3 regions of the Desulforhabdus amnigena genome follow, and region 1 is predicted to be linked to each of the others. Evidence: riboswitches for the same ligand, from Rfam matches in the RefSeq annotation. Region 1 holds a riboswitch; each other region holds the start of a gene.
What was found. A riboswitch is a leader RNA that binds a small molecule or an ion and turns the genes downstream of it on or off. The one in region 1 is predicted to bind cobalamin.
Positions count from the first base shown of each region.

Region 2: it holds a riboswitch for cobalamin, as region 1 does, so the genes downstream of both, QMG16_RS10155 (ABC transporter substrate-binding protein) here and QMG16_RS10815 (hypothetical protein) in region 1, are expected to answer to the same signal.
Region 3: it holds a riboswitch for cobalamin, as region 1 does, so the genes downstream of both, tolQ (protein TolQ) here and QMG16_RS10815 (hypothetical protein) in region 1, are expected to answer to the same signal.

Region 1 covers NZ_BSDR01000001.1:2,538,722-2,548,924, forward strand. Annotated here, with positions in the region: partial or broken gene QMG16_RS10805 (acyl-CoA mutase large subunit family protein) at 50-1,552, opposite strand; gene QMG16_RS10810 (hypothetical protein) at 1,587-1,895, opposite strand; gene QMG16_RS10815 (hypothetical protein) at 1,889-2,326, opposite strand; cobalamin riboswitch at 2,357-2,558, opposite strand; cobalamin riboswitch at 2,804-2,988, opposite strand; gene QMG16_RS10820 (MBL fold metallo-hydrolase) at 3,095-3,934, opposite strand; gene QMG16_RS10825 (cytochrome c3 family protein) at 3,971-5,038, opposite strand; gene QMG16_RS10830 (DUF5320 domain-containing protein) at 5,649-5,954, opposite strand; gene QMG16_RS10835 (damage-control phosphatase ARMT1 family protein) at 6,028-6,882, opposite strand; gene QMG16_RS10840 (DUF5320 domain-containing protein) at 7,150-7,506, opposite strand; gene QMG16_RS10845 (NifB/NifX family molybdenum-iron cluster-binding protein) at 7,538-8,137, opposite strand; gene QMG16_RS10850 (sigma-54 interaction domain-containing protein) at 8,323-9,705, opposite strand; gene QMG16_RS10855 (universal stress protein) at 9,901-10,203, opposite strand, start outside.
Region 2 covers NZ_BSDR01000001.1:2,371,824-2,382,026, forward strand. Annotated here, with positions in the region: gene QMG16_RS10140 (DNA translocase FtsK) at 1-1,789, shown strand, start outside; gene QMG16_RS10145 (cyclic nucleotide-binding domain-containing protein) at 2,027-2,485, opposite strand; cobalamin riboswitch at 2,730-2,914, shown strand; gene QMG16_RS10150 (sirohydrochlorin cobaltochelatase) at 3,054-3,935, shown strand; cobalamin riboswitch at 4,102-4,274, shown strand; gene QMG16_RS10155 (ABC transporter substrate-binding protein) at 4,312-5,586, shown strand; gene QMG16_RS10160 (iron chelate uptake ABC transporter family permease subunit) at 5,586-6,674, shown strand; gene QMG16_RS10165 (ABC transporter ATP-binding protein) at 6,671-7,738, shown strand; gene cobO (cob(I)yrinic acid a,c-diamide adenosyltransferase) at 7,728-8,252, shown strand; gene QMG16_RS10175 (TonB-dependent receptor plug domain-containing protein) at 8,482-10,203, shown strand, end outside.
Region 3 covers NZ_BSDR01000001.1:1,867,865-1,878,067, reverse strand. Annotated here, with positions in the region: gene xth (exodeoxyribonuclease III) at 1-26, opposite strand, end outside; gene QMG16_RS08135 (response regulator) at 27-2,657, opposite strand; gene QMG16_RS08130 (transporter substrate-binding domain-containing protein) at 2,705-3,604, opposite strand; gene QMG16_RS08125 (MBL fold metallo-hydrolase) at 4,049-4,645, shown strand; gene QMG16_RS08120 (hypothetical protein) at 4,849-5,241, opposite strand; gene QMG16_RS08115 (hypothetical protein) at 5,507-5,662, opposite strand; gene QMG16_RS08110 (RlpA-like double-psi beta-barrel domain-containing protein) at 6,205-6,621, opposite strand; gene QMG16_RS08105 (hypothetical protein) at 7,170-7,322, shown strand; cobalamin riboswitch at 7,648-7,838, shown strand; gene tolQ (protein TolQ) at 8,125-8,979, shown strand; gene QMG16_RS08095 (ExbD/TolR family protein) at 8,992-9,441, shown strand; gene QMG16_RS08090 (energy transducer TonB) at 9,563-10,203, shown strand, end outside.

The DNA of each region.
Region 1 (10,203 bases):
ATAATTTGAATAGATCCGACTGGAGGCGATAGGCCTGCACCTGCCCTGCGCGTTTGCTCTGAAGGGCCTTGAAGTCCATGTTCGGCGCAGCCAGCGGAATTTCCTTCAGGTTGGGATACATGTTTGTGCCGACTTTTATATCTTTGCGGGTATCGATGTTCTTTGCCTTCCTAGCGGCCACGGCGGCCTGCGGCAGGCCTTCCAGGAGAGCCTGGGTCATACCGCCTGCGGCTTCCACATCCTGAAAAAGCTTCCACGCCTTGCGGGCCACGGAGTCTGCCAGCTTTTCGATGTACCAGGAGCCGCCGGCAGGATCGATGGGATGAACGAAATGCGCCTCCTCCTGCAAGATGATCTGCAGGTTGCGGGAAACACGTCGGGAAAACTCATCCGCCGGGCGGATGGGCTCATCGAAAGGACAAACATGCATACTGTCCACTCCTCCCATGGCGCCCGAGAAGGCTTCGGTAGTGTTGCGCAGCATGTTCACATAAGGATCACAAACAGTCTTGGTGTACGCCGAAGTTCGGGCATGAATCGTCATCTTTTGGGCTTCGGGGCTTCCGCCGAAAGCCTGGACAACCTGAGCCCACAAGAGGCGTGCAGCCCGGAGCTTGGCTATTTCCATGAAAAAATTGGGACCCAGGGAAAAGACGAAGCGCATGCATGGAGCGACATCGTCGACGGAGAGCCTCCTTTTGCTCAACTCGCGAAGGTATTCCACTCCCGTTGCAATGGCGTAGGCGAGCTCCTGGACGGCGCTTCCGCCCGCATCGTGATAGGGACTCCCATGCACCAGGATGGTTTGAAGATGGGGAGCATGTCCTTTGGACCAGGAAACAAGCGTGCTCATGGTATCGTAAGCGGTGGCAAAAGGAACCCGAAGCTTCCCTTCCGTGACCAGCTCGGCCAAAGGATCGGCGCCCACGCAGCATCGAATGTCAGCCAGAGAATCTCCCTGATGGCGAAGGTAGGCGGCAAGAAGCACCACCATGGGCAGAGCGACCGCCCCGGCATGGATCATGAGGGGTGTCGTGCGCAGGTCGATGCCTCGCAGGGCGGTACCGAGTTCATCCACCGTGGCGAGAGAAAGGCCGTTTTTTCCCACCCAGTCATTGTTGCTGTGGACATCGGGGTCAAGCCCCCTGCGGGACGACCGGTCAAGCACGAGCTTGAGAGCATTTTGCCCCCGAGCCAGGTCATGCCTGGCCACTTCATTGAATTCCTGGGGTGTGCTGCAATCGATTTCCTGGCAAATGTCCCAGGGCTTCAATACATAGCCTCCGGGCTCCGTCCCCCGGGCATATGCCGGATAGCTGGGAAGAGCCCCCATGTGGGGAAGGTCCTCCACGTCCTTGGCCCAATACATGGGCTGCAGGTCTATTTCTTCATAGGTTTTGGTGATCACCTTCTTTTCGAAGGGCGCCCCTTTGAGACTGGCCACCGCTTCCTGATACCAGGTTTCGTAAGTGGCCGGCTCGAATTCAGGGAAGAGCCTGGGGCTGTCGCATCCGCAGGTCTGATGAGCGTTCGCATTGAATTCGTCTGCCATGATTTGTTCGTCCTTAGTTTGAGAAAATGATGCGCTATGCTTGTGTTTTATTTACGTCGCGCCGGGCGGCCTGCTTGACGAAGCGGTAGACCTTCCCCTGGCCCATGTCGAGAACCACCGTGTCGCTTTCGAGCTCGATGGAGGCGGCTCCCAGCAATTCTCTGTAGTAGCGGCCGTCGTAAAAGCGGACGGAATGGGTGATACCTGGGTGAGCCCAATCATCGGGCAATCGAAAGACCTGAACATGGCTTGCCCGCCCCAGATGCATGTTCTCTCCATTGAGGGAGAGGACTGTGTGGTAGAAAGACATGTAACTTTCGGTGTTGGAAAGAAGGTTTAACATGTGAGCTCCTTGTTCATGGGTTTTTGATGGAAGAGCAAATTCGGACCATTGCGGAAGTTGGCTGGAAGCTTTTCTTCCAGAAGGTCCAAAAGGTACAGGGCCCTGGATCTCCCGATTTCAAGGGGCGAAACGGCATCCACGTACACGGATGGATCTCTGGCAGGCGTGGAGAAAGAATTTCCAGTGACCGGCATTGCTTCCGGGACGCATCGGGAGGACTTATCATAAGCACCGGAATCCAGTGGGGAAGCGTGAGCCCATAAGCAAGCACTATCGGAATGGACTCCGGCATAAATGGCAGACATCGAGACCCCACCGGTGCTTCCTTCAGGACGATTACCTGTTGAAATATCTGCGATATAAAGGCAGGAAACAGAAAGGACCGCAAGAACGCAGCACGACTTGAACCGAAGCGAGGTACACCGGCACATAAAACCTCCTTCCCCCCTCGGGGACAACAAATCAGGTTTTTCCGTCGCTCAGGCCTCCTGGCTGCCGTTCGCCCTACCGGCCGCGCCTTCCCATTCTCCATCCGAGAACAGTGGCTAACATGCGGCTTTCGTCCCGGTCACAGTCGCGGGGCGGCGGGAGATTCTCACTCCCTTCCCTGGTGCTGACAGATTCAATATCGGTTTGGCAATGAAGTGATTGGAAAAACTAAAGGATCATGCCTCGTTACATGCTGCACCTCCAGGCTGTTGATGTCCGGGCATCCGGAAGCCCCCGGCAGAGCCTCCGGATGGTCAAGAGATGAAAGTGTGTTGAGGAGGGGCCAAAGCCTTTCGTGAGCGAGACGAAAGGTGCTCAGCTTCAGCCAAAAAAAAATCCCCAGAGCAAAAAACGCTCTGAGGATTGCACCCTGATTTACTTGGTCCTTCAGTGAGCCACCACATATATCCACGTACGGACGACTCTTCATGCATCAGGCAGGTCTTCTGACTCCCGGATCGTCCTACTCTCCGAGCCTTCCCGTCTCAGCGGCGTGAAACAGTGGCATGTGCGGATTTCGTCTCCGTTTACAGCGGCGGGACCGTTCCCGATTTTCACGGGATTCCCTTTTAAGCGGCAATGCACCTGACAGCGATATTCGATTGTGGCAGAACAAGTAGCACGGTCTTTCACACCCTGTCAAGAAATAAAACGGGCCATGAAGGCAGTCGTTGGCCGCATGGAGATCCGGCGCCGATGGGCCCAATCCCTCATGGAACATTCAGCGAGAAACCTCCATGTCCGGCTTGCACAGGGCAATCCAAATGCTTTTTGAAGTATTCGACGGCCCCATCGCCGGTGCAATGGCAGGGAATGAGCGCAGCAATATCGTATTCCCTCAATGCTGCGGCCGTTCGTTTCAATCTGTCCATATCCGCATTCGATAGATGAAACCCTCCCATTAACACACGAATACGCCGCTCACCCGTTATATCTGCAATGCGACGCACCGTATTCACCAAACCTCCATGGCAGCATCCGACACAAATGACGAGACCTTCCTCTGTTTGGATCCAAAGGGCAAGATCGTCCTCGATGGGATCCGGACGCAATCCGATCGGGTCGAGAAAGAAAGGGCCGCCCGTATCTTCGAAATCAGTCTCTCTTGGAATGGGGCCGGTGATTCCAACCCGTTCGAGGGGAAATACAGGTTGTGCGATATAATGAATCTTCTCATCGGCCAAATTCATTACAGCGCTCATGGAATCGGCTGGCATCTGTATGGGCTTTGCAACTTTATCCCGAACACTGTAGCGTGGCAGGAACGCCGCCGAATGCAAATATACATGAGCGCAAGGAGCACATCCAAGTACGTAGGGGATGGCACCGGTATGATCATAGTGTCCATGGCTCAAAACCACGAGATCGGTCCGGCTCAAGTCCACGCCAAGCATCCTGGAGTTCACTGCCAGAGCATCTTTCTGGCCTGTATCAAAAAGAATTCTTTTGCCGTCAACCTCTATCCAGAAGGACAGACCATGTTCGGCAAGCAGTCCATCGGCAGACTTGTTGTCCACCAAAATTGTAATCTTAACCCGAGGCAAACTCATCGACTCTCCCCGTCCATGTAGGAAGCCATCGCAACTCTATTTTTCGCTCTTTTGCGGCTTTCCCATTTTCTTTAACTGTTCTTCCGTCAAAGGAGAACCAAATCCGACATACTGTATCTTCGGATCGGCTGGATTGGAAATCGGCGTCCATGTTCCGTTTTCATAATTTTGATATACACAACGGTACTGCACTCCTTTTACGACAGGAATCACCCCTTTCAGATTGAGTTCTTTTCCTCCTTCAAGCCAGGAAAGATCGATACCCCCCTTCAATGTTTTCTGGACAATTTCTGTTGCATGACATTCTTCACATTTGGTCCCCTCTTTCATCACCGAATGACTGAATTGAGGCGCAAATATGAGGAAAGTTTTATTTCCCGGGGCTACGAAAGATTGCATATTCGCCGACGTCACCTTTCCATTGTAGTTCATCAGAAATTTCCAGCCGGATACGGGAAGAGCTACCCTTTTGTTTTCTTTCATCATGGTCTCGAAGTGGCAACTGTTGCAGCTCACAACATGACGCACATGGCAGGCTTTACAGTCCAGCCTGTTTCCATGAACAGTGTGCGAGATGCTTTCCGGCCCCGATTCGTGGCACTGCTCACACGTCACGTCCATTGCTCCCGGCTCTTTCATTGACTTATACTCCATCCCATCGCCATGGATTTCACGTGCGGTGTGGCAATCCATACAGCCCATCCCGTTTGCAACGTGAACATCAGGAGTGTTCGATTCCTTATCGATCCTCATGATCATATGTGCCTCGCGAGCGTGGCAGCCCAGACACTTCTCCTGATCTTTTGCTGTAGCGACAGAATAGGTGGGTTTTCCCTTCACCTCCACCTTATGGCAGGCATCGCATGAAGCGACATGGCACTTATTGCATCCAGCTTCCGCGTAGGGAATACCCGTAATGGTTTCAAGGCCGCCATTTGCCTTGTCATACCAATAGGCCATTCCTCTCGCTGTGGCGTGCAGACTGGAAGAATAAAAACAATCCTCCTTTTTCGTTCCCTGAGCAGAGCCAATGACTGCCAGCCCCAGGGCAACCATAGCAATCATGCTTCCAAAAATGAGACCGGCAAGCAATTTTTTTTTCATTGTTCCTTCTTTCATCATTCCGTTTTCGGTGAAACCGGTTTTTCGACATTGAACAAACAGCTCCCGCCAGAACCATGAGAGAGCCCAAACCTTCGCTTCAAAGAGACAAAAGAGAGCAGAAAGTATCCGCCTATTTTGGTGCCCATCCGAAAACCTATCCTCCAGAGCGGCCCCTCCCCTTCAATTCCCTCTTCGAGGGGGTGGACTAAAGCCAATAAGGGCATTTTTTCTAAAATACAGCAAATTCAATATGTTATACCAAAGCAGGAATTAAAATAAAAGTGGCTTGAATAGCCGCTTTAGCGGGAAGGGCAAAAAACTGCCCTTGTCAGAGGACTACGAGGGGGCCAAGGTCCATGAGTGGCTTCCGGATAGGCTCTTAACTTGGCATTGCTAGATTTCATCGGAACCACGGAGACACAGAGGGCTCAGAGAAAGACTTTCAAATGAAAACTTAGTGTTCTCCATGTCTCTGCGGTTTATATGAAAAAAGGCTCATGGTTCATAGCTCATGGCTCATGCTGACATCGCTTTTCAAGAGCATTTCCCGCTTTCCCTATCACCTTGCATATCTTTGCCCTTTTTTCATTTTTCCTTGTGACTGTTCCGGTCATGGAGGTTGAAAAGCGTCAGTAGGGGGCTGTAGATCACACATTCTTCGTCTGACATCCTCCAGGACTTCGATGCGACGCTGAATGTCTCGAAGCATCACTTGAAGGCACTGCACCCGAAACTTCAAGGAAGCAATATCCGCGGATGGTGAACCGGGATACAAAGTCAGCGGCTTTCCAGCCAAACCGGCAAATCCTGTATGAGGTTCGTCGGGAAGCTGGGATATCTTCAGCATGCAGTAGCCTCTGCCCTTACCGCTCATGGGCCCCAGTCCTCTTGGACCTGTTCCGTCGAAATCCGGCATGATTGGGTCTCCTGCAGTTATACAATTCTCAACGCTTGAAGCCTTCGTTTTGTGTGCGCCTGAACAGGCATCATTACGTGTTGCTTCGCCTCAATGCATGGGTTCCCAGCGGCAGCCCCGCGTGGGCTGCGATCACGGGACACTTGGCCTTGAACAGGAAAAAAATGTTATGGGATTCGTCGCTGAGCGTTTCGAAGTTGCCCTGCCCTTTGGCAAGGATCATGTCAGCCTCTGCAAAACGGCGCCTGAACTCCTTGCTGCAATCTTCGAGCATGGTGCCGGGAGCGTCTGAACCATTGTCGATGATCTCAACGACTTCGTGAAGCCCCACGGCATGGGCATCGGCCATGGTTGCGTCATTGATGACCGGCCTGCCGCGCACCACCAGGGTGACCGGCGCAGGCAAAAGCTGTTCGATGAGCAAACGGTCAAAGGCAATTTCACCAGCGTTATCAGCCAGGTAGAGAATATTTCTTGCTTCGGCCACAGCCCGGCGAAAGCCGTTCAGCTCTCCGGTGAAGTGTTCCGTCAGCGCCTGGGAAACCGACTGGCGCACATCCGACTCCTCCACATTGCTGTTCACCCCCATATCGATGACATTGCCTGCAATGGCCAGACGCACCGCCATGGCCAGTGGATCCGCCGCCGCATCAATACCGGCTTTCAGTTCCGGCAGGAAATTCAAGGCCATTTGGTTCAAACGATCCTTCGCCTCCCGGTAAGGATCCGGCACGCCGCTGACTTCACGCAGCCTCCGATGAATTCGTTGCGCGAGGGCGGGTGGCGGCTCATCCAGGTCCATCTCGCTCGTCCAGTGCAACACCTCACGGAGCATCCTTTCATGAACTTCCGGTTCCGCCGACGCCATGCGGGCCGCATCGAGGGCCTGGCGAACAAAGCAGGGAATACAATCCAAATATGTCTTCATTCCGAACTTACACCTCTTCTCCCTTTACGCGCATAGATCCCCCCTTCCGCTTCCCCAGATGAAGAATGCGCGACCGCATCCCGCTCAACAAGTAAGAGGCTGTCTGAAAATTCCTCTGCTTGGGAGCCGAACCTGCTTCGATTCCCCCCTTGAGGGGGCCAAGGGGGGTGTTTTTCTGGTTCGCGAAATCTTGACACCCCCTACCCCTCTCAAGGGGGAATTTTCAGACATCCTCTAAGGTGTGGCCGTGCACTTTCTGTCGCAAGCTTACGCCTGCTCACCGGTTTCCAACTCGCTCAGGCGCTTTTTAATGAAGTCAAGTTCCGACTGCAGGGCTTCGGCCTGGCTCCTAAGAGACTGTTTCTCCATCTCCAAATCGGGCTTTTGATACGGTCCGGCATACCCACCGAATCGCAACCGGCCTGGCACACCCGTAGCGTAGTACATGTGCCGCCATCCTCGCCCACCGCCTCCAAATCCACGGCCCCAGCCAAATCCCATTCCAAATCCGCAACGGGGAAAGGGATTGGCATAGCCCGGCATTCCGGTGCCGGCGCAATAGCCGGCGCCGCGCCCGGTCATGGGTCCCATACCCATAGGTCCTGTTCCATCTCCTCTTGGCATGATCATATCCTCCATTCCAATGATTTTCACTCTATTCCCGGATCATGGCAGCCCCACACCGGGGACACCTCCGCTCCACACAGGGGGTTCCTCCTTCATTCGGCAGTCTTTGTCCACACACGGGGCACACGCAGCCCCCCCCGACTCCAACATTCCCAACTCCACCCAAACGGCCGGACCTCCGACCACCCCTTCCCTGTCCATACCCACGGCCCGGGCCTCTTCCATATATCTTTCCCAGATGTTCCTCTCCCTCGACGTGGCGTTTTCCACGCACGCGATGCCGACCCCGTCCAAAACATCCCGGCATGGCGAAATCGGCACTACACAGGTCGCCTCTGAGCCAGGCCTCAACGACCGCCCTCAACTCACCGGCCACAAAGGGAATCACCCGAATGCCGTAGGCAGTGACCAACTCCTGCAAAGGCCTCGAAATGGCACCACAAACAAGAGTGCCGACAGCAAGTTCTACAAGACGAAGTACATTTTGAACCGGGAGCTCATAAGGCAGGATTTCCTGGGTTTCTCCGATAATTTCTCCCGAATCGACCTCCACGAGGTGGATCTGCCGGGCGGTGTCGAAAACAGGCGCAATACGATTCTCCCATTGTGAAAATGCCACTTTCATCATTCAAGGTCCTTTGCAGGTGTTCAAGAGAATCAAAAGCATTTTCAATGCCAAATTTTAAAAATTTGAAATAATTTTCTAACTATTGGTAATCAATCATGATATTCAGCGAAAGGAGATATGGGGGGAGAGAATACGATTGCAAATATACTACTCAATATGCCAGCTAGTGATGCTTCTATGCTACTCTACCGTGCACTGCGGAACCGTCCGTCCTGTTCGGGAAGGGATATTCCCAGTTTCTTCATTCTACGATAGAGGGTGGTTTTGTGAATACCCAGTTCCCTGGCGGCAGCCAGGCGATTGTAGCCATTCCTTTCCAAAGCCGAACGGATGGCCTGGGCATCCAGAAGATCATGAGCAGATCGTACATCCGAATCCGCTGTTATCGATCCACCGTGCGCCGTCAACTCCTCGGGCAGATGTCCGATGTCGATGAACCCTTCGCGACACATAATGAAGGATCGTTCGATCATGTTTTCCAGTTCGCGAACATTGCCGGGCCATTGGTGTGCCATGAGGAGGGAAAGCGCCTGTGCGGTGATTCCTTCAATGGATTTGCGCTGCAGGCGGTTGAACCGTTGGATAAAATATTCCACCAGGAGAGGAATATCCTCCTTTCGCCGGCGAAGCGGCGGCAGTTCTACACGGACAACATTCACACGGTAGTAAAGGTCCTCACGGAATGCCCCCTTACGGGTTTGCTCCGCCAAATCCTTATTGGTGGCGACAATGATCCGCGCATCTGTCGTCTCGGAACGCGTCGCACCCAACGGCTCGTAAGTCCGCTCTTGCAAAACACGCAACAGTCGCACCTGGAGCGCAGGGCTCACTTCACCGATCTCGTCCAGGAAGAGGGTCCCTCCACTGGCCAGGGCAAAACGCCCGGGCTTGTCTTTCGTCGCTCCTGTAAAAGCGCCGGCTTTATGGCCAAACAACTCCGACTCGAGAAGAGTATCGGGCAAGGCTCCACAGTTTACCGCAATAAAGGGTCCTTCACGGCGAGGACTGAGATCATGTATTGTTCTGGCAATCAGTTCCTTACCGGTGCCGGTTTCCCCCAGAACCAGGACCGTGCTCGGACTGGCAGCAATAGCGGGCAGCACTTCCAGCACTTTTTGCATGAGCGGGCTTCTGCTCACAAGATCACCGATCCTGAATTTTCCCTCCAATTCGCGGCGCAGCGCTTCAACCTCGGAAAGGTCGCGAAAGGTCTCGGCCCCGCCAATCACACGGCCTTCGACGTCTCTCAGAACGGCCGTAGAAACGCTGACGGGAATGCGGTTGCCGTCGGCATCGATGATGTAGCCGGACTTGCAGATGATGGGTTTGCCTGTCTTCAGAGTCTGCTGAAGCGGGCAATCGGCACCGCACATGCTGGAGCGGAACACCTCCGAGCAGCGCCGCCCTATCGCCTCCGTGCGGGCCACTCCCGTGATCTCCTCGGCAGCCCGGTTGAAAGAGGTGACGCACCAATCCAGATCCACCGTAAAAACACCGTCGGAAATACTTTCTAAAATCACCTCGTTCTGATTGAGTGAAAATTCGGCTTTTTTTTTCCGTCTGCGCATGGTCACCGCCCTCATTGTGCCCTTCCGGGGCTCATTCCTCCATTACTCCGCCGCACAGTTCATGGATCATACTTAACATCGCTTTTCAAGAGCGTTTCCCGCTTCCCTATTGTCTTTGCCTTTTTTCATCCTTCATTGTGAGCACTCTGGTCATGGAGGATAATGGAAAGACTCAGTAAAATTCGGTTCTGCGCTTCACTTCACGACCAGCACGGGAATATCGGAAAACTCGATTACACGCTCGGCGACACTTCCCAGGAGAATCTTGGCGACCCCTCTGCGCCCCAGTTTCCCCATAACGATGAGATCCGCTCCCCAGGCAGCAGCCTCCCTCAGTATGATTTCATGGGGCACGCCTTCTTTGATCAAAATCTCGGAAGAAACGGACTCTTGAGAAGCCTGCCGCTGCATGTCCTCGAGGAACCCCCGAGCACTCTTCCTGAGCTCATCCCGGACGGCTTCCCTGTTTTTTTCCGCAAACCGCGCCAGTTGGTCCAG
Region 2 (10,203 bases), 170 kb from region 1:
CCCGGCAAGTGACTCCAGGGTGCCGACGACAGGCGTGTCCAATGGGGGCCTGGTCAGCGCGGTTCCGAGCGGCGAACCGGACATCGGCAAGGTGAAGGACTCTTATACCCTTACCCCGGCAAACCCGTACAAGCCGATACTTAAACCGGACGGGCTTCCTTGCCCGGCGGTATCATTCCAAAACGATGCGCAGAAATTTCCAGCGGATCCACATGCTCTTGACCTCGCGGCGGGCGGGCCTGTGCCGGGAGTGTTGTGCGCACCCCTTGCGGCGGGCAACCGAGGCAACCCTGTCCAATCTGAATTCCATGACGAGGTGTGCCTGCCGCCTGTTTCGCTGCTTCACCCCGCCGATTTGGCGGTCGCGTCAATGAGTCAGGACGACCTGATCAACGGCGGCATCCTGATCGAGGAAAAGCTCGCCGAATTCCGCGTCAAGGTGAACGTTCAGGACGCTTATGCCGGCCCCGTCATCACACGTTATGAGGTACAGCCGGCCGTAGGGGTACGCGGCGGGCAGGTGGTGAGCCTGATGAAGGACTTGGCCCGCGTCCTGGGGGTGGCATCCATTCGCGTGGTCGAAACCATTCCGGGCAAGACATGCATGGGGCTGGAACTGCCCAATCCGCACCGTCAGATGATTCGCCTTTCGGAGGTTTTATCGTCCGAGATTTTCCAGTCTCATACATCAAAACTGGCCATGGCGCTCGGCAAGGACATCATCGGCGCACCGGTGGTGGCGGATTTGGCCAAGGCGCCGCACATCCTGGTGGCAGGAACGACCGGTTCGGGCAAATCGGTCGGTGTGAACGCCATGATCCTGTCTCTGTTGTACAGGGCGACACCCGACGAGGTGCGCTTCGTGATGATCGATCCGAAGATGCTGGAGTTGTCGATCTACGATGGCATCCCTCATCTGCTGGCTCCTGTGGTAACGGACATGAAGCTTGCGGCCAACGCGCTCAGCTGGTGCGTGGGGGAGATGGAGCGGCGCTATCATCTGATGAGTGGGCTCCGGGTTCGCAATCTGGCGGGCTATAATCAAAAGGTACGCGAAGCCATCGACGCCGGAGAGCCGCTGGTTGATACTTTCTCCCCGGCTCAGGACGACCCTGCGCCGCTTTCGCCCCTCCCCTACATTGTGGTGGTGGTCGACGAACTCGCCGATCTGATGATGGTGTCGGGGAAAAAGATCGAGGAATTGATCGCCCGCCTGGCCCAGAAAGCGCGGGCCGCCGGCATCCATCTTATCCTTGCTACGCAGCGTCCTTCGGTCGATGTCATTACGGGGCTGATCAAGGCCAACATTCCGACCCGCATCGCTTTTCAGGTTTCGTCCAAGATCGACAGCCGCACCATTCTCGACCAGATGGGCGCGGAATGCCTGCTGGGACAGGGGGACATGCTCTACCTGCCGCCTGGCACCGGCTATCCGCAGCGCGTGCATGGCGCTTTTGTGGCGGACGATGAGGTGTATGCCGTGGCCGAACATCTGAAGCAGTTCGGCGAGCCACACTATGTGGATGGCGTACTCGATGGAATGGCGGATGCCGAGGATGGAGGAACGGAGGTGGATCGGTTCGGCGACGAGTCTGATCCGCTATACGATGATGCCGTCGCCTTCGTGATCAGCTCCCGCCGCGCATCGATCTCCGCCGTTCAGCGCCAGCTGCGGATCGGCTACAACCGCGCCGCCCGGCTTGTCGAGCAGATGGAGGCGTCCGGCCTGGTCAGTCCGATGGAAAGCAATGGCAGTCGGACGGTTTTGGTGCCGGCACGGCAAGAGTAATCCGGTATGGCCAATGCTTTCTCGGACCATTCACCAACGTCCCAGCTTGCGCCTGCGCAGAATTTAGAGATTGTCAGGCGCCAATAGCCGGATATTTTCAAAGACCAAAGGCCCTTCAGATCACCCTCGAACAGATGCAGACGGGAACCGAAGGGCATTTCTTTTTTCGGTTCCCGCCCAAAGATTCAACACGACAAATAAATGATCGTACCCACAGGATATATCCGGGAGGTATTTCTAGGGGACATCGAACGAATTTACCAACTGCTGCGTGGTTCCTTCCAATCGCTCAAGAATCAGGTGAGAGACCCTTTGCATCATTTCATAACCAAAAGAATGATCCTTCTTACAGAGATCCATGATGCATTTGCTATCGATCAAGATCGTCTGTGTCGGTTCCGTAGCTCTGGCCTGGAAGTGCCACTTGTAGGGCGGGAAAAGCCATGACCAGCCGACAACTCCCCCCCCTTCGATGGTGTAGATTGTCAATGGGGTTCGATTCGGCAGCGGGAGATCAATGGCAACCTTGCCGCTGCGAATGAGATAAAGCCGGTCAGCCTCTCCACCTTCCTCAAAAATGACACTTCCGGCCCCGAAGTCTTTTTCAGAAGCACAATTGGCAAGCTTTTCGATGTTTCCAATGTTGAGATCTTTAAAGAGGGGGTGTTCCAACATTTCTCGCAGAAGCTCCGTCATAACCTGTCTCCTCTTTGCAGTTGTGGAATAACTTCAGTCTTGTCTCAGGAATTCAAGGTCGTCCCTAAAATACTTTCCTAACTATTGTCTTACGATAATCGCTTAGAGATGAACGCGCAATGGCATGTGAAGCTGAAACAATGAACCAGGGAACTTTGTCGAGGTATTGTCCTGCCTGCTTTTCCATAAGGTACATGAATGATTGTTGACATATCTGACAGTATCTCGTATAGATGATGCCGTATAAACAATATGGATGTCAGGTGCCGCTTGGTTTAAAAGGGAATCCCGTGAAATTCGGGAACGGTCCCGCCGCTGTTACCGGGGACGAAATCCGTAGGAGCCACTGTCCGTTCAAAGCGGGATGGGAAGGTTCGGAGAGTAGAATGATCCGCAAGTCAGAAGACCTGCCTGATGTTGCTTTGGAAATCGGTGCGTGGAGATATCCGATGACCTGATCGAGGACTAAGTGAACCAGGGTGCAATCCTTAGAGTATTCAGCTCTAAGGATTTTTTTTTTGCCTTGCCGCGCTTGCAATGAACCGAAAACAAAAGGGAGGATTTCGAAATGCTGCAAAAATGGCTGTTTCTAATGGGCCTGCTCGTTTTCTTGAGTACTTTGAGTGTCAATGCCTTTGCCGGCCATGGGGAAAAGAGGGCTGAAAAGAAGGCGATTTTGCTGGTAGCCTTTGGAACAAGCGTACCCGAAGCCCAAAAGGCGTTTGACGTGATTGACGCTGAAGCCAGAAAACGCTTTCCGGGTGTTGAGATCCGATGGGCTTATACATCCGGTATCATTCGAGCCAAACTGGCCAAGCAGGGCAAGATCATGGATTCCCCCGAAGTGGCTCTGGCAAAGCTCATGAACGAAAATTACACCCATTGCGCCATCCTTTCCTTGCACACTATTCCCGGAATCGAGTTCCACGATCTCTACCAGAACGCTCATTGCTTCCAGGAGATGTCGGGAGGTTTTGAGAAAATACTAATCGCACGGCCCCTGCTTTCCTCCAAGGAAGACATGGAAAGAGCGGCAAAAGCCATGATCAAACATATTCCGGCCAGCAGAAAACCGGAAGAAGCGGTTCTTCTCATGGGCCACGGCAGTGAAAAGCATCCAGCCGACGCCTTGTACCTGGCAATGAACCAAATTTTTCAGGAACTCGATCCCAACGTGTTCGTAGGCACTGTGGAAGGGTACCCGGCCCTGGATGACCTTTTGCCGAAACTCACTGAACGAAAAGTGAAAAAGGTTTATCTCATGCCGTTTATGCTCGTAGCGGGTGATCATGCGCGAAACGACATGGCGGGAGACGAGCCGGACAGCTGGAAGTCGGTTCTCACCAAGAACGGCATCGCGAGCGAGGCCGTTTTGAAGGGCACGGCCGAATACCCTGAGATTGTCGAGATATGGCTGGATCATCTCGCTGCCGCTTTTGCTCATTTTTGAAAAGAGGGCTGCGATCCGCTCAAGGGAGTTGGCGGATTCCGGTATCTCGTTATTCACCACGGAGACACGGATGGCACGGAGAAAATTTTGGAATTCCTATGGAATTCCCCTGTGATCTCTGTGCCTTCGTGGTAAGAGGTACTAAAAACTCTAACAGCAAAAACTCATTGAACAAGTTGCATCGTTTCAAGGGAAGGAAGTGCAAATCTTCCGCCGCCCCGCGACTGTGATCGGGACGAAAACCGCATGGTGCCACTGTCATGCCCAGAAGCGTGATGGGAAGGCGCGGTGATTAGGATGAACGTGAGCCAGGAGACCTGAACGATGCCGGAACTTTTCACCGAATCCCCGAGGGGGGAAAAGGAAAGCCCCATCCATGTACGTTTTTCCTTCATCCTTTGCACGTATTGTTTTCTGCATCCTTTCGGCTTTTTTTCCTTTCATCTCCATCGCGACCTGTGCGGCGATGTTCATGGCCGAAAATACGCTCCCGCAACCTCCCCATCCTTCCGCGCCCATTGCGGAGCATGAAGCTCAAACGGAGCACGGGCAGGCTGACCTCTTTCCCGGCAAGGCGCGGATTCGATATGCCAAAGGCTTCACCATCGAATACCACAATACGTACAAAAAGATTCAGGTTCTCTCCCCCTGGCGTGACGCTCAAGTGACTTTCACCTACCTCCTCGTGCCGCACGGCCAAACGCCTCCGACAGCGCCTCCTGAAGCCGTGGTCGTCGAGGTCCCGGTGCGGCGGGCAGCTCTTACGAGCACAAGCTCCGTGCCGTTCTTCCCTATGCTTCAGATTGAACAGGCATTGGTGGGATTTTCCGGTTGTACACGTGTCACCACGCCCAAGGTGGTAGAAATGATCCAGCAGGGGCAGGTCACTGAAATCGGCTGCGGAAGCAACGGAATGGACAGAGAACTGAACATGGAGCAGCTCTTCGCTCTTCAGCCGGACATCGTTATAACCCACGGCACCGGCATTCCCCAGTTTGACAAACATCCCAAACTCATTGAAGCCGGCTTTCGAACGGTCATCGAAGCCTGTCACATGGAATCTACGCCACTGGGCCGCACCGAGTGGATAAAGTTCATTGCCGCTTTTTTCAACAAAGAGGCGGAAGCCGAGCGCCTCTTCGACGAGATAGCAATGCGCTATGAAGATCTGGCGGAAAAGATGGGGACGGTGACGGAACGGCCCACGGTATTGTACGGAATGGTCTACCGTGACTTATGGTATGTCGCCGGAGGCAAAAGCTACCACGCAAAATTCATGGCAGATGCGGGGGCGGACTACCTCTGGAGCGACGACACGTCGACGGGAGTCATGCCCATTGGCATGGAAACGGTCTTCGATCGCGCCAGGGATGCGGCATTCTGGCTGAATCCGGGGGCCTGCAGCTCATTGGAAGAACTGTCGGGAGCCGACGAGCGTTACGGTGCATTCCGGGCCTTTCGCACGGGCCATGTGTACAACAACAACGCCAAAATAGGGCCCGGAGGCGGCAACGATTTCTGGGAAACGGGGATGGCCCGGCCGGACCTCGTACTCGCCGATCTCATCAGCATTTTCCATCCGGATCGACTGCCTTCCCACCAGCGCATTTGGTACCGGCAGCTTCCACTCCACGCGGAGAAAGAAAACTGATGCGGAACATTCCCTCTTTTTTTTATGCCGACCCAGCACAAACCCTCTCCCGGAGCAGTACACTTCTCTGGGCGGGACTCATCACCACGCTGGCGGTCGTCTTCACACTGGAGCTCTCTCTGGGCTCGGTATTGATTCCCTTCAAGAGCGTCATTTCCATTCTGCTCGGGCATGAGGACGCTCCTGCCGGATGGCGAAACATCGTCCTGCTCTTCCGCCTGCCGCGAGCGGTCACTGCCGCTCTTGCGGGAGCGGCGTTGGGCATCGCCGGATTGAAAATGCAGACCCTGTTCCGCAATCCACTGGCAGACCCTTTTGTCCTCGGCATAAGCTCCGGAGCGAGTCTCGGCGTGGCCTTGACCATCATGACCGCCGGGGGGATGGGCTGGAGCATCCTGGTGGAAAAAACCGGGATCTCGGGGAACTTCTCCCTGATCTTTTCGGCAACGCTTGGCGCCGTTACGGTTCTGAGCATCGTTCTGGGGATTGCACGCCAGGTGGAGAGTAACGTGACCCTGCTCATCATCGGACTCATGTTCGGCTACATCAGCGGCTCTCTGGTGAGCATCCTCATGCAGTTCTCCCTCGAACAACAGATGCAAAGATACGTGGTCTGGACATTCGGCTCCTTCGGTGGAGTGACATGGAAACAGATCACGGTCTTCGCTCCGACCGTGATCATGGGTCTCGCACTGGCCCGGTTCCTTGCAAAACCCCTGAACGCATTTCTCCTGGGGGAAGGCTACGCCCGCAGCATGGGGGTCAATATCCGCGCCACGCGCTTCTGGATCATTCTGGGCTCTTCGCTCCTGGCGGGGTCCGTCACGGCCTATTGCGGCCCCATCGGTTTTCTTGGAATAGCGGTCCCTCACCTGTGCCGTCTGCTGCTGAAGACATCGGACCACCATGTTCTCGTACCCGCCGTAATTCTTCTCGGGGCGACGCTGGCGCTGCTGGCCGACCTCATCGCTCAGCTGCCCGGCACTCAGGTCGTACTGCCCCTCAACGCGGTGACCGCTCTGATCGGTGCACCGGTCGTCATTGGCGTGATTCTTCGCCGTCGAAATGCCATGGAGGCTGGAACATGAAGAGACAAACACTGCTGGAGGCACGGGATCTGGCTGTCGGATACAGGAAACCCAGGCGCCCCCCGCGCATCGTCACGGAGGGGATCAACATTGCGCTGCGCGAAGGGGAGTTCGTCTGTCTCCTCGGCCCCAACGGCGCCGGCAAGTCGACTTTGATCCGAACCCTCTGCGGGATGCACCCCCCCTTATCCGGCACGGTTTGCATTGCAGGAGAACCTTTGAAGGAGCTCTCCCCCCACATGCTGGCACAACGCATGAGCCTGGTCCTGACCCAAAGGGTCGCCGTCGGCATGATGCCGGTCAAGACGCTCGTGGCTTTGGGCCGCCATCCCTACACCGACTGGGCGGGACGGCTGGGCAAAAAGGACGAGGAAGCGGTGTGGCGGGCCATTGCCGACGTGGGCATCGAAGAACTGGCGCACCGCCCGGTCTGCGAACTCAGCGACGGTGAAAGGCAAAAGGTCATGATAGCCCGGGCGCTGGCCCAGGAGCCACAAGTCATGATCCTGGACGAAGCGACGGCGTTTCTCGATTTGCCTCGCCGTGTGGAACTCATGCATCTGTTGAAGGGATTGGTTCACGACGGACAGAGGGCCATCCTGCTGTCGACACATGATCTCGATCTGGCGCTCCGCTGTGCCGACCGGCTATGGCTCCTGCCTGCCGGCGGCCCGCTCCTCGAGGGCGTCCCGGAAGACCTGGTATTGTGCGACGCCTTTGCCAAAACCTTCGCCGACGCCGGGGTGTCGTTCGACAAAGGATCGGGGGCTTTCACCCTCAGCAATGCGGAACGGGGAGAAATCGGATTGTGTGGGGAAGGCGTGCATGCCATGTGGACCTACCGTGCACTCGAGCGTGCAGGATATCGCGTCCTCCCCCAGGGCAAAACGGAGCGGTGCGTCGAAGTGACGTGCGAAAACGGCTCGATATCCTGGCATATTCGCGGCTCGAACAAAGCGTACACATCCTTGGAAGCTTTGCTTGCGGGGCTGGAATACCGTTGGACTGCGCTTCATGAGGAATGTGCAAAACCGCTCACCGAGGAGTTGTCCCATGCAGACTAAAGGATTGATCATGGTAAATACCGGCAACGGCAAAGGCAAAACCACCGCAGCCCTCGGTCTTGCTTTCCGCGCTCTGGGACACGGACTGCCCGTGTGTATCATTCAGTTCATCAAAGGAAAGTGGAAATACGGCGAATTAAACTCCGCAAAGCGATTTGAAGACTTGCTGGAGTTTCACGTTGTGGGACAGGGCTTCACCTGGAAGTCCGGCGACCCGGAAGGCGATCGCCGGGCGGCGCAGGAGGGATGGAAACTGGCCAAAAGCATCATTGAAGAGGGACGGCATCACCTGGTCGTTTTGGACGAATTCACGTACCCCCTGAACTATGGGATGGTGGACGAAGAGGAGGCCATCGCATTTCTTTGTCGAAAGCCGGAAGCGCTGCACGTGCTCATAACAGGGCGCAATGCCCCAGCATCACTCCTGGACATTGCGGACATGGTCACTGAAATGCGTGAAGTGAAGCACCATTTGAAGGCCGGAATCAAAGCTCAGAAGGGCATCGAATTCTGAACTGCTCCCCCCTGAACAACGGCGTACATGAAACCTGTGGGCGTTTACTCAACAAGCGAAAGGAGAAATATCAAAGAATCAAATACCTGTCATCGCAAAGCAAAAAGAAAGGGGCAGATCGGAGTCCCTGGCAAGAACCGGATCTGCCCCCTGGGAACTGTAAACCTGTTTCAAAGTAGTCCCCGCCGTCATTCTCACAAAAAGGTGGGGGGATTGGCAAGGAGGAAATGTGAAACGCTATTTCGTTGCGGTTTTGGCGGTATTCTGCCTGATGATTCCTCTTCATTCGGTTCCGGCGCAGGAAAACGAGGAGGTGACAGCAAATTCCGCTGAACAGGAGAAATCGGGAAAAGACGAAAAAGAGGCATCGGTAAAAGAAACAGCCGCCCTGGAGCCCATGGTGGTAACGGCGACCAGAACGGAAACACCCCTTTCCGAGGTGACCAAAAGTGTCAGTGTGGTGGATCGGGAAGACCGGGCGGTCCGGGAGCAATACTACATTCCGGAATTGATCGATACCCTCCCCGGCGTCATCATGGAGCGAAACGGAGGGCCGGGGCAGTTCACCAACATCAGCATACGCGGGGCGGGAGCTCAATACACCCAGTTTCAATACAACGGCATGCCTTTGAGGGATGCCGCAGATACCCAGCATACTTTGCAATATTTCATTGGAGACCTCCAAAGCGCAAGCAACCTCGACCGCATCGAGGTGCTCAAAGGAACCAACAGCACTCTATACGGAACTCAGGCGATGGGAGGAGTGATCAATATTATCCCGGAAAGGTGGCGGGAAGGGCTCACGGTCAGCCTGCGAAATGAAATGGGAGAATACAACACATTCATCGAAAACGGCCGGTTTGCTTACGGGCAAGAAAAATATTACATCGACCTCGACCCCCTATACACGACCACCGACGGCGTGAAGAACGGAGGCAAGTACGGGTATTACTACGAAAATCTGGGATTCACGGCGGGAGCGGGAGTAAAGCTTAGAGACGACATGACGCTGGAGCTCAGCAATATCATGTACGACTCCGATCTGGCCATGAGCGAACATAATCCCTCGCTGGACAAAAACTATCAGCTCGTTAAGAACGTGGCCGACCCAAACAGCCATAGAGAAAGCTTCCTGAACCAGACAGGGCTCAACTTCAACCACCAGGTCTGTTCGATGTGGGATTATTCCGTCAAGGCGTCATACGGAGAAACCGAACGCCATTATTTCTGGTCCAAAATATCCGGAGACCGTTCCAACTACGACGGCTCCACCAGCTATGTGGAGATGCAGCATAACGTTCATGCCACCGAGTGGCTCACCCTGACTATGGGGATGGACTATGAAGGGGCGAGCTATGACGGGCGTGAACCCCTGGATCCCGGCAGTGGAATATACGATCCCGTCGATTTCGATTACGACTGGGGAGGATACGATCTCTTCGGGCAGGCCCAGTTCGCCTTTTTCGACCGGTCCCTCTTTTTCACCGGCGGCCTGCGCTACAACGACCACGAGGAATTCGACTCCAAAGTGGTCGGGGAAGTTTCCGCCGCTTATATTTTCAAGCAAACCGACACCAAAATTCATTCCCACTTCGGTACCGGCTACCGGACACCGTCTCTCTATGAAATTTACGGCGGTTACATTTTCATGGGGCAACTCATCACCGTAGGCAATCCCGATTTGGAACCTGAAGAGAGCACCAGCTACGAATTCGGTATCTCCCAATATTTTCTGGATAAAAAGATCGAACTGGGACTGACCTGGTTCCACATCGATTTCGATGACCAGATCGCCTATGACGGTTTCGCCAACCAATACGTCAATGCCAAAGAGGCCCAGACACAGGGTGTCGAGGCATCCTTTTTGACAAGACCCTGCAAATACTTCAGCTTCGGTGCGGCATACACCTACGCGGACTCCAAGTACAAGAACGATCCCACCGACGCATGG
Region 3 (10,203 bases), 670 kb from region 1:
TTGAATGTGGCAAACTTCCAATTCATTCAGACCTCCGTCGTTTCATTCCCTGAAGATCCTTGTTTCTTGTCCAGAACTTTTCGCGTTACCTGCAGCATTTGATTCATTTCATACGGTTTGCTGATGAAACCTTCGGCACCCAATTCGATGAGTTCATCTCTGGAATCATCCGGCGAGTACCCGCTGATGACGACAACTCTTACGGAGGGATTGATCCTCTGAAGTTCCCTGAGACATTCTGTGCCGCTCATGCCCGGCATGATCAAATCCAATAGAACTAAGTCTATGGTATTCCAATGAGTTGCATATATCTCAAGAGCGGTTTCTCCGTTTTCGGCGGTCCAGACAGTGTATCCGAATCTTGAAAGAATTTGTTTTCCAAGGTCTCTGATATAATCTTCGTCATCCACGAGAAGGATGGTCTCAGATCCCCGGTTTATAACTACTGGTTCAAGGGGTTTTTCCATGTCCCTCTCCTCTCGATCGATTACTGGAAGATAAATGTCGAAAGTCGTTCCTCTGCCGGGTTCGCTACGGCAAGTAATGTATCCCTTGTGGCTTTTCACGATTCCATAAACCATTGCAAGACCCAGCCCGGTTCCTCTACCGATTCCTTTGCTGGTGAAAAACGGTTCGAAGATGCGTCCCAGAGTGGGCGTGTCCATACCGTGGCCCGTGTCGGTGACTTGCAGGAGCACGTAGTTTCCCGGTACGGCCCCCATGTGTATTCGACAGTAAGGTTCGTCGAGAATGGCATTCCTCGTGGCTACGGTCAGTTTGCCTCCTTCCGGCATGGCATCCCGGGCATTTACTGCCAGGTTCATGAGCACCTGTTCCATTTGGGCCGGATCAGCATTGATGGTCATCAAATCCCCTGCAAGATGCAGTTCGATGCTGATCATCTTGGGAATGGTGCGGTCTAACAGCTTCCTGAGCTGAACAATTTCTTGGTTCAGATCGACCGGCTGAAGTTTGCTCTCGATCTTTCGGCTGAAAGTCAGCAATTGTTTCGTGAGGTCTGCTCCACGCTGGGCGGCACTGAAAATCTCTTTGAGATGGTCGTGGCTGGGTTCATTTTCTTTATTATCCAGGAGGAGCAGCTCCGAATATCCTTGAATGGCCTGAAGGAGGTTGTTGAAATCATGAGCGATTCCTCCGGCGAGGGTTCCGACGGCTTCCATTTTGTGGGCGTGGAGCAGTTGCGCTTCAAGTTTTTTCTGCGGCGTGATATCTCTGACGAAATTGAGGGTAGCTGTTTTTTTCTCCCATGTGTGTCGGACAGCATTGACTTCGAACCAGAGTTGTTCTCCTGCTTTATTGAGTGTCCGGCAGACATAATCTCCGGCAACTTCACCCTCCTTCAAGGATCTGGTATGCCTTTCCAAGGCTGACTCCTGTTCATCGGGATGGAGCAGGTCCGAGAAAGACATTCCGGTCAACTCGACTTCCGAGTATCCCGTAATGGCCAGTAAACGACGATTGGGAAACTTGATGACGTCGTCCTGATAGATGAATATTCCTTCATTGGTATTGTCCACCAATATTCGGTATTTTTCCTCGGATTCCTTGAGGGCCGCTTCGATCCTTCTGCGCTCGGAAATCTCTTTCTCCAGCTGCCTGTTTTTTGTCTCCACGTCCTGTTTGCTCCGGGCTGTTTCTTCCAGGCGCGTTCGAAGCACAAGATTGTGGGTATTGACCTTCAGAGCAAAAGCCGTTCCGCCCAAGATGATCAATGACAAGATACCCATGGCAATGGGAAGGCGCCAGGGGGCGGTTTTTCCAAATATGTCCGACGCCTCGGATAGAATCAGCAGGGAAAAGGGAGTCCCTTTCACGGGGAAGCGACCTGCAATCAGTTCTTCATATTTTCCATGCCTGGCAGAGGGGCGGATGCGATATATCTTGCCGGCTTCGAGGCCTTCAAGGTCAGGCATGGCATAGGATTTGAGCTTTTGCCGAATATCCGACGGCAAACCGAGTTCGCCTTTATTGGGGATGATATAGAGGGAACGTCCGACCTGGGTGCTGGTCTCCTTTACAAGCTGTTTGTAAACGGTTGCTGAAGAAACCCAGGCGACAATTTGCCCCTTGTATTTTCCTTTGTAATCATATGCAATGGAAACAATAACATCTGGATCCTGCTTGCTGGAATCGACAAGGATCGCTGCATCGCCAAGTTCCGGAGAGAGCAGGTGAGAGAGGCTTTCTACGTTTTTAGCCCTCGATTCGCTGGAGAAAGCCCCTGAGAGCAGCTGTCCGTTCTCTTTGATGAATGCAATCTGAGTGTAAATTTTTTCCTGATCCAATGTCTTCTCGTTCAAGAGACGGCTAAACGATTCCGTGACGCTGAACAGGCTGGCCTGAAGGCCGTATTCCATGGACATCCCGAGTGCTTTGCTGTGAAAGTAAGCGAGGATGTCGCGATTTTCACGCAGATCCTTCAGATCGCTCTTGCGTTCCGAGTAGAAGTAACTCACCGCCATGGAGCGTTTTTCCATGTCCTGTTTCAGTTGCTGAAGAGTGGCTGTCTGCAGTTCTACTTGTGAAAGGTAATTGGCGAAGAGCAGAAACCCTATATATCCCAGCAATACAAAGCTTGCGACTGCTACAGTGATGTTCCATTTTTTTGTTGCAAGTGTTGGTATTTTTGTTTTCATCTTTCCAAGAATGGGCTGAGAGATCATCCTTTTTGTCTGCACCTGATTCAATTGAAGAAATCGGGATAAAATTTGAAAATAGCAGGATAATACTTCATCACAAGTCGGTTGTAAGTACCGTCTTTTTTGCATTGCTCGAAAAATTCATTGAAAGCGTTACGTAATTCGGGGGAATTCTTGTCAAAGGCATAACCCATATTCTGCATAGAAGAAACCGGTCCAATGATCTTGACCCTATCGGGCCATTTTTCTACCGCAATCAGCACGCCTGAAACATCCTGGAGGCAGATATCCCCTTCGCCATTCATGATTGCCGGTACGAGTTCGTTCAAGCTTCCCCTGAAACCTTTTATTTTGGCGCCTGCCTCTTCCAGGCCATAGAGGTGAGGATCGACGCACGTGTTGGTCAGGCCCAATATGACTTTCCCCTGTAGCTGAGCCTTGACTGCCTTGATATCTTTTTGAACGTCTCCCGATGGAGTGATGGGGGTGAGAGGGGCGTCTCCATTGGCAACCGCCCACACCTGGTTGGGGAAGGTGGCAACGGAAAAGTCCGCAACCTTCTTCCGCCAGGGAAGGATCGTCAGTCCGTTGGCTGCAATATCCCCTTTGACGGGAACATCCCCCGTGATTTTTACTTCATCCCCGGTATTTGTGATTTTCTTTCCCGTCAGATCTGAAAAAACCCTTTCCCATGTCGTTTTGACGTATTCGTACTTAACGCCGAGATGCATGGCGAAGAGTCTTATCATTTCGACATCCAGCCCGTCTTCGCTCCCGGTTACAAAGTTGGCATAAGGAACTCCCAGATGTCTCAAAACTCCGCGCGTTTTGATTTCTTCAAGGTCTCCGGCCAAAACCCTCGACACGCTGAGGGTGCAGATAACAACACTAAGAATGATTTTCCACACGAATCGCGCTGCTGATTTGCTGCTCTGCTGTATCATCAATGCATCCTTTCTCATCTTCTACCCGGTTACTTCTTCGCGCATCGGCATGTGCAAGATATTTCGGTCCCAACGACAACAAGTATTAGAATTTTTTCCTCAAGAAAGAATCTGGATGACAAGAATTTATTTTAAACTTTTAAATTTTACCTCAACTGAACATTATTGGATTGGGCGCGTTTAGACTATTGCAGAAATACACTTTCAACACATTCGCCATTGAATATTATTCAGTATAATAGTAACGAATGCGAAATGATATCTTTTTCCGCGATTCAACGCATCAACGCAGGATAACGGCAATTGTTCACCGCAGAGAATGCGGAGAGTGCAGAGAATAAGGAAAATTCAAAAATTGGCTGTTTTTCCCTTTCTGTGCATCTGCTCAATCTGCGGATATAAAAAGGGTGGTGAACGGTTACAGGTAAGAAGGATTGGATCATCGTGAAAATAACGGACGAAATATACCAGGTAGGTGGTGGGAGATTCAGCTCTCCGGAAGATGCAGCGGTTTATCTGATCCATTTCAGAGAACATGCCGCTCTCGTGGATGCAGGGTGTGGGCGTGATCAGAACAAAATATTATCCAACATCAAGAAACTTGGAGTAGCCCCGGAACAAATTGAGTATCTCCTGATCACTCACTGCCATTTCGATCACACGGGAGGCGCTAAAGCGTTGCGGGAAATCACACACTGTCGAACGGTCGCCCATGAATTCGATGCGCCATTTCTTGAAAGGGGAGACAGTACCGTGACGGCTGCCGGTTGGTATGGATCCGAGATGGAGGCTTTCCCTATCGACATAAAGCTTAAGGGAGAACGACAAGAAATCGCTTTGGGGGAAAGAACTATCGAAGCTCTTCACGCCCCTGGGCATTCACCGGGGTCAGTGGTCTATGTGACGAAATCTCAAGGTTTGAAGGTTGTTTTCGCTCAGGATGTACACGGGCCTCTTCACCCGGACCTTCTTTCAAACAAAGAGAATTACCTGCAGTCCCTGGAAATGCTCTTCTCTCTAGGTTCTGTTGACATTTGCTGAAAGTTCCACATTTTCAGATAGATGCTTGATCTGCCTCGAAGCGGTCCTTTCCGGTGCAATGCCTTATGGATTCGGTCTCTACGAGAACGTTCCAATCTGAAATGTCAACAGAACCTAAGGGCGGACATCCTTTGTGAAGGGCATTACGGCGTGTTCAAGGGACAGAAGAAAGTCGCTGATTTTATTGAACAGTTCTTGAGATCCTAACATTCTATTTTGTAGGAGGGATCATTGAAGTGTTTGAAGCTTGGAAGGCCTTCTTCATGAGGAAATGGGGTCTGGTTGATGACTTCGTCGGGAAGGCAGGTGTTCTCATCGAAAATATGGAAAGCGAAGTGGAGTAAATTCAATTTTTCATTGTAACGCTTTTGTAAGAGAAAGCAGTAAAGCGCCTTGACCGATTCTTCGTAACTGAGTTTTTCCTTTTGAATTTTCTTTTGGATCAGCTTTTCCACGAATTCAGGGACAGGATGTATCAGGGATCGTGTGAAAGTGTCACACGCCGCGTGGCAGGACTCATCGTATGCCTCAAAATTTTCAAATTCCCGGAGCAGGCGTTCCCAATCGATGGTTTGCGATAAACTCTCTTTTGGCATGTTTCAATCTCCGATGTGTCCGAATTCGTCCGTTTCAAGTTTCAAATGATGATCTCTTTTCTGTTGCATTATCATAACATCGGTCCCGCAAATGTTGAAAGCCCCAAAGGACCCTCTCAAACACTTTCGTTACCCCATGGGTGAAAAGGGTTACGCCGGTGTGGGATGGCCTTTTGGGGCTTTATATTCTAATCTGCGTAAATTGCGCAATGTCTACGTCTATTCGATCGCTTATCTTGAATGGTTTTCAGTGCTCTTCCCGTGTTTATTGCTTTAACTGGGACAAACGGTCGATTCCTGCCAGGATCAAAACCCCGGCTACAAAGATGGCGCTACATCCCGGAATTGGATTTTCACCGATTAAATTGAAACCCATAAAGCCCATAGAAAGACCTAAAAGAATTTGTAATGAAGTAATCATATCGAACTCCTTGTTGAGTTGATCGATATGAAGAGCAATTCATATGCCAACTCTGAAAGGCGATTTTTGAAGCCTCTGAAGGCTGGAAGGAGAGCCTCGAGATGCCTTCAGCCATGGAGGATTCCATGAGAAATGCTCCTTTTCCTTTTGATCGAGGGCCTGATATGGAAGGTATGATATCAAATATTAACGATATTTCGTTATAATGTTATGATTTGGAAATTATGGACATATGAGAAGATTTTTGCATCTTGGATGGCATAGGCTCATTGTGAAGGGATAGGCGGATCAGGTGCCGGGAATCCAGTTCTTTAGAATCTGCGGACAGCCTTCGAATTTATTCGTTCGCGATGTGGAAAACGGCGCTGTTCATGACATCATTGCTATGATGCCATGGAATGGTGGAGGGAAATGTCATTGAGGGGTCTCATCAGGAACCCTCTGAATGGGCAACGGTCATGCCTGATTCAAACCACTGAAGATGCCGTCAAGTTTTGAAGACGGCATCTTCAGTGGTTTTATTTTCAAAGAAATGTTTCTCATCAGTCGTCCACAGGAATGAGTACCCCTTGGGTCACTCCAAACTTCATGCATTCCCGTTTGGAGGGAAGAAGAAAGTCGATCTTATTCTTGTGTTTCTTGGGCATGATATCTTGAAATTCTACCAGGTGGCTCTTTCCCTTGACCACCAGATAGAATTTATCGCCAAAGTCGTAATTCTTCGCCAGGTCGGGACTCAATGCGACCAACTTTCGGTAATGTTCTGGTTTGATGCGAAGAGAAGAAGCTGTACGACCGGGGGTCGTATCTGTACACGAAGAGGTGTTGGTGTAAGCGCTGACTGTGACTTTGCGAAAGTCTGAAGTTTCCTGATTGGGGTGAGCATGGGCGCTCAGTGGGAAATGAAAAAACATGGTAGCCAAACAGTAGATAGATAATGCTCCGATATTTCTTGACATTATTTCTTCCTTTCCTGGTAGGCCTCGTGATCCAAGAGAAGCGCTGTGAAGCCTCAGCCTTTCCATTTTGTCAATTAGACCCAATCCATGTTAACAAATTTGTTGACATGGCTCCTGCCGTTCAATGGACACACCGACCGGCTGCGTGACATGACCGTTGCCTCGATCTCAGTGGGAGTGTCATTCAAGGGAGCTTTCTTTATGCACAAATGATGCCTGATAAATCTGTCCGAACCTGGCAGAACGTGTTTTTCTCCTTTTCGTTTTTTCAGGAATTGGGTATTTTAAACAAAAAGGATCTCTGTATTTGCAGCCAGGCATATGAGTGATTATTTTAAATTTAACTTCCTATTGCTTTTGTAGCCTCCTGGTAGTTCTCGCGACTGATAAAATGGTTTTTATTCAAGTTGAAAAACATTCTTCAAATTCCGTAGCCGATCCTTCTAAAATAGATGTTTTGATTTAGTTAAGCTATTAAAAATATTGATATAATATATAAGAGTGGGGAAAGTGCGTGCTTAACCTCTTGGGGCAAAGGAGGGAGTGTCATGGCATGGCTCGCTTTTGAAATTGGCCTTTTCTTCGGAATTTGTTTCGGCGTTCTCATCGGGGTGCTCCTCAAGCAAGAGGACGCAGGGGGAGATGCAGAGAGTTCTGAGGCCGGATCTCTCGCAGTTCAAGCTTTTGATCTCTCAGAATAGGGGACGGTTGACATTGAAGTAGGAGGTAGTGGCAGTTGAGTCAACCAGCAGGGTTCCTGTTCAAATTTCCCTTGTCAGTACCGCTTTTATTTCAAAGATGATCATTGACGTTATAATGAGTATCCTGTATCTTTCACTCAATAAGTTTATTTGAGGATCAGGTGCTGCTACTTAGAACCTATCCGGAAACTACCTGTGGACTTTGCGACACCTCCATTGGTCCCCCCTTGAGGAGGGAATGAAAGGGGGGTGTCCGCTGCCGAGGTAGGTTTTCGGATAGGCTCTTAGTCCAAGATTGTAATGATGCGATCATATTGTTGTTTTGTGTGAAGCGGGAATTCTTGGTCGAGTAGTGCTGAGCTTAAAAGGGAATCCCGTGAAAGTCGGGAACGGTCCCGCCGCTGTGAACGGGGACGAAATCCGGTGATGCCACTGTCGCGCCTGGAGCGGGATGGGAAGGTCCGGAAAGTAGAGTGATCCGTAAGTCAGAAGACCTGCCTGATGCTGTTTGGGAAATCGGTACGTGGAAATTCCGATGACCTGATCAAGGATCAAGTGAAGCAGGGTGCAATCCTTAGAGTGTTTAGCTCTAGGGATTTTTTTTTGCCTGATCGCTTAATACTCAAGATCATAACTACGCGGCCCGATAGGGTTGAATCCTCTGACTGTTTTTACTCACTTTTGAAGAGGCGATCACGATGCCATAAGGATTTTGTCCTCAATAGCGTAAAAATTCATCTCAACTTTCTTGAAGCATTTTTAACAGGAAGTATCCAAGGCAGGATAAGAAGGAGGTGTAACATTGATTTTGACCATACTGGCGGCAACGACTCAAGCGACAGCAGAGGTGGCGGAGGTTCTTCCCACCCCGGGTGGGACAGGCATTCTTAGCATGGTGATCCATGCGGGACCGGTGGTCCAGGCCATCATGGCAGGTCTGCTAAGCCTCTCCTTGGTCTGTTGGGGCATCATCGTGGCCAAGACTTTCCAGTTTCGAAAGGTGAACCGGGAATCGGAGGCTTTTGCGGACCTTTTCATTCGGTGCAAAAGTCTGGAGCCGCTCCATAAAGAATGTGATCGGCTTCGGGAAGGCCATCTGGCCCATATCTTCCGGATCGGCTACGCGGAACTGAACCGCGTAAGCGGCCTTTTGGAGAGCAAGAGGCTGAAGAACACGGAAGGACATACGGATATGCTTCTGGAGAACGTGGATCGCGCCATTCAGGGCGGTGTCATCTCCAAAAGGAAGCGGTTGCAGCGTATGCTGTCGTTTCTGGCCACAACGGGCAGCACAGCCCCTTTCATCGGACTTTTCGGCACCGTGTGGGGTATCATGACCAGCTTTCAGGACATTGGCATGAAAGGTTCTGCCAACCTGGCGGTGGTGGCCCCGGGCATCTCGGAAGCCCTCGTGGCTACGGCCATGGGGCTTGCGGCCGCCATTCCCGCAGTGGTGGCCTATAACCACTTCTCCAACAAGATCCAGGTGATAGAAGACGATATGCTCCAGTTCACTTCCGATTTTCTCAACAGGCTCAAGACCGATTTGATGTGTGAGACCAGGCAGGACGATGAGGGATCGGAAACACTGGGGATTACGAGGGAAAGTCAAAGCTTGTGCGGCCGCAGGGACGAGAGTTCCCTGCAGACAGGATGAGGAGTGTTTCCAATGGGTATGCAGATGAGTGGCATCCGCTCACGTAGGCGGATGGTATCGGAGATCAACGTGACCCCTTTCGTGGATGTCATGCTCGTTCTGCTGATCATTTTCATGGTTGCGGCACCGATGATGATCCAGGGCATCGACGTGAGGCTTCCCGCAGTCTCCGCCAGGCCCATTCCCACAGAGACGGAAAGGCTCGTGGTGAGTGTGACTGCCGACGGGAAGGTCCTCGTCGAAGATAACGAGGTTGAGCTCGGGATGCTGGGGGCCAGGCTCTCGGCCATACAAAAAGAGTGTCAGGAGAAACGAGGCGTCATCCTGCGAGCCGATCGTAAGGTCGAATACGGGCTCGTGGCCCAGGTCATGGGAGTTATTCGGGATGCGGGAATCGAAGAGATCGGCATGATAACGGAACCGCTCGCGGGAAGCGCAAAACATCCCTTACCGGAGAGCTGAGCTCCGGTGCCATCCAACCGGGTGATTCATGAAAGAGTGAAACCTTTTTCACATTAATTTCCTCTCGCCGACTTTCTCCGATGGAAAGTGAATACGAAAGGGTATTGAGGATCAAGGCAATATGGAAGCTCGGGATTACAGGAATAACGGACTGTTCGATGAAGGCGTTCTGAAAGGCATGGTCGTGTCCGTTTTCGTTCACGTCGCGGTTTTCCTGCTGGTACTGGCTGGTTCATGGCTGATGCCGCCCCGCAAGGTTGAACTCCCGCTGTGCACGGTGAGCCTGCTCACACTGCAAGATATTGGAGGCGGTGGAGGGGAGGGGGAAGAAGGCGCTTCGAATAAGGGAAACGGGGAACCGAAGCCTTCGGGAGGATCGGAGGAGGTTCCGTCTCCGCCGGCACTGGAATCCACGGTGGAACCTGAACGGGAAGCACCGGCGAAGCCGGAATCGGAAAAAACGGAAGCGGTGCATCCGGCTGAAACGGTCAAGGAGACCGTGCCCCTCGTTCCGATTCCCAAGAAAGTCAAAAAGCCCGTGGAGAAGCCAAAAACCAGGCCAAAGCCTAAGCTTCCCCAGAAGCAGCAGACCATTGCGAACGCGGAGCCCTCTTCGTCCCCCGTGGCGAAAGCCGAGAGTGAGAGCCCCGGTGCCGCCGCCGGCGCTCTTTCCGGGCATGGCGAAGGGGCTGGATCGGGAAATGTCGATGGCCCCGGAAAAGGCCATTCCGGAGAGGGTGCCGGTGCAGGCTCCGGTGTCGG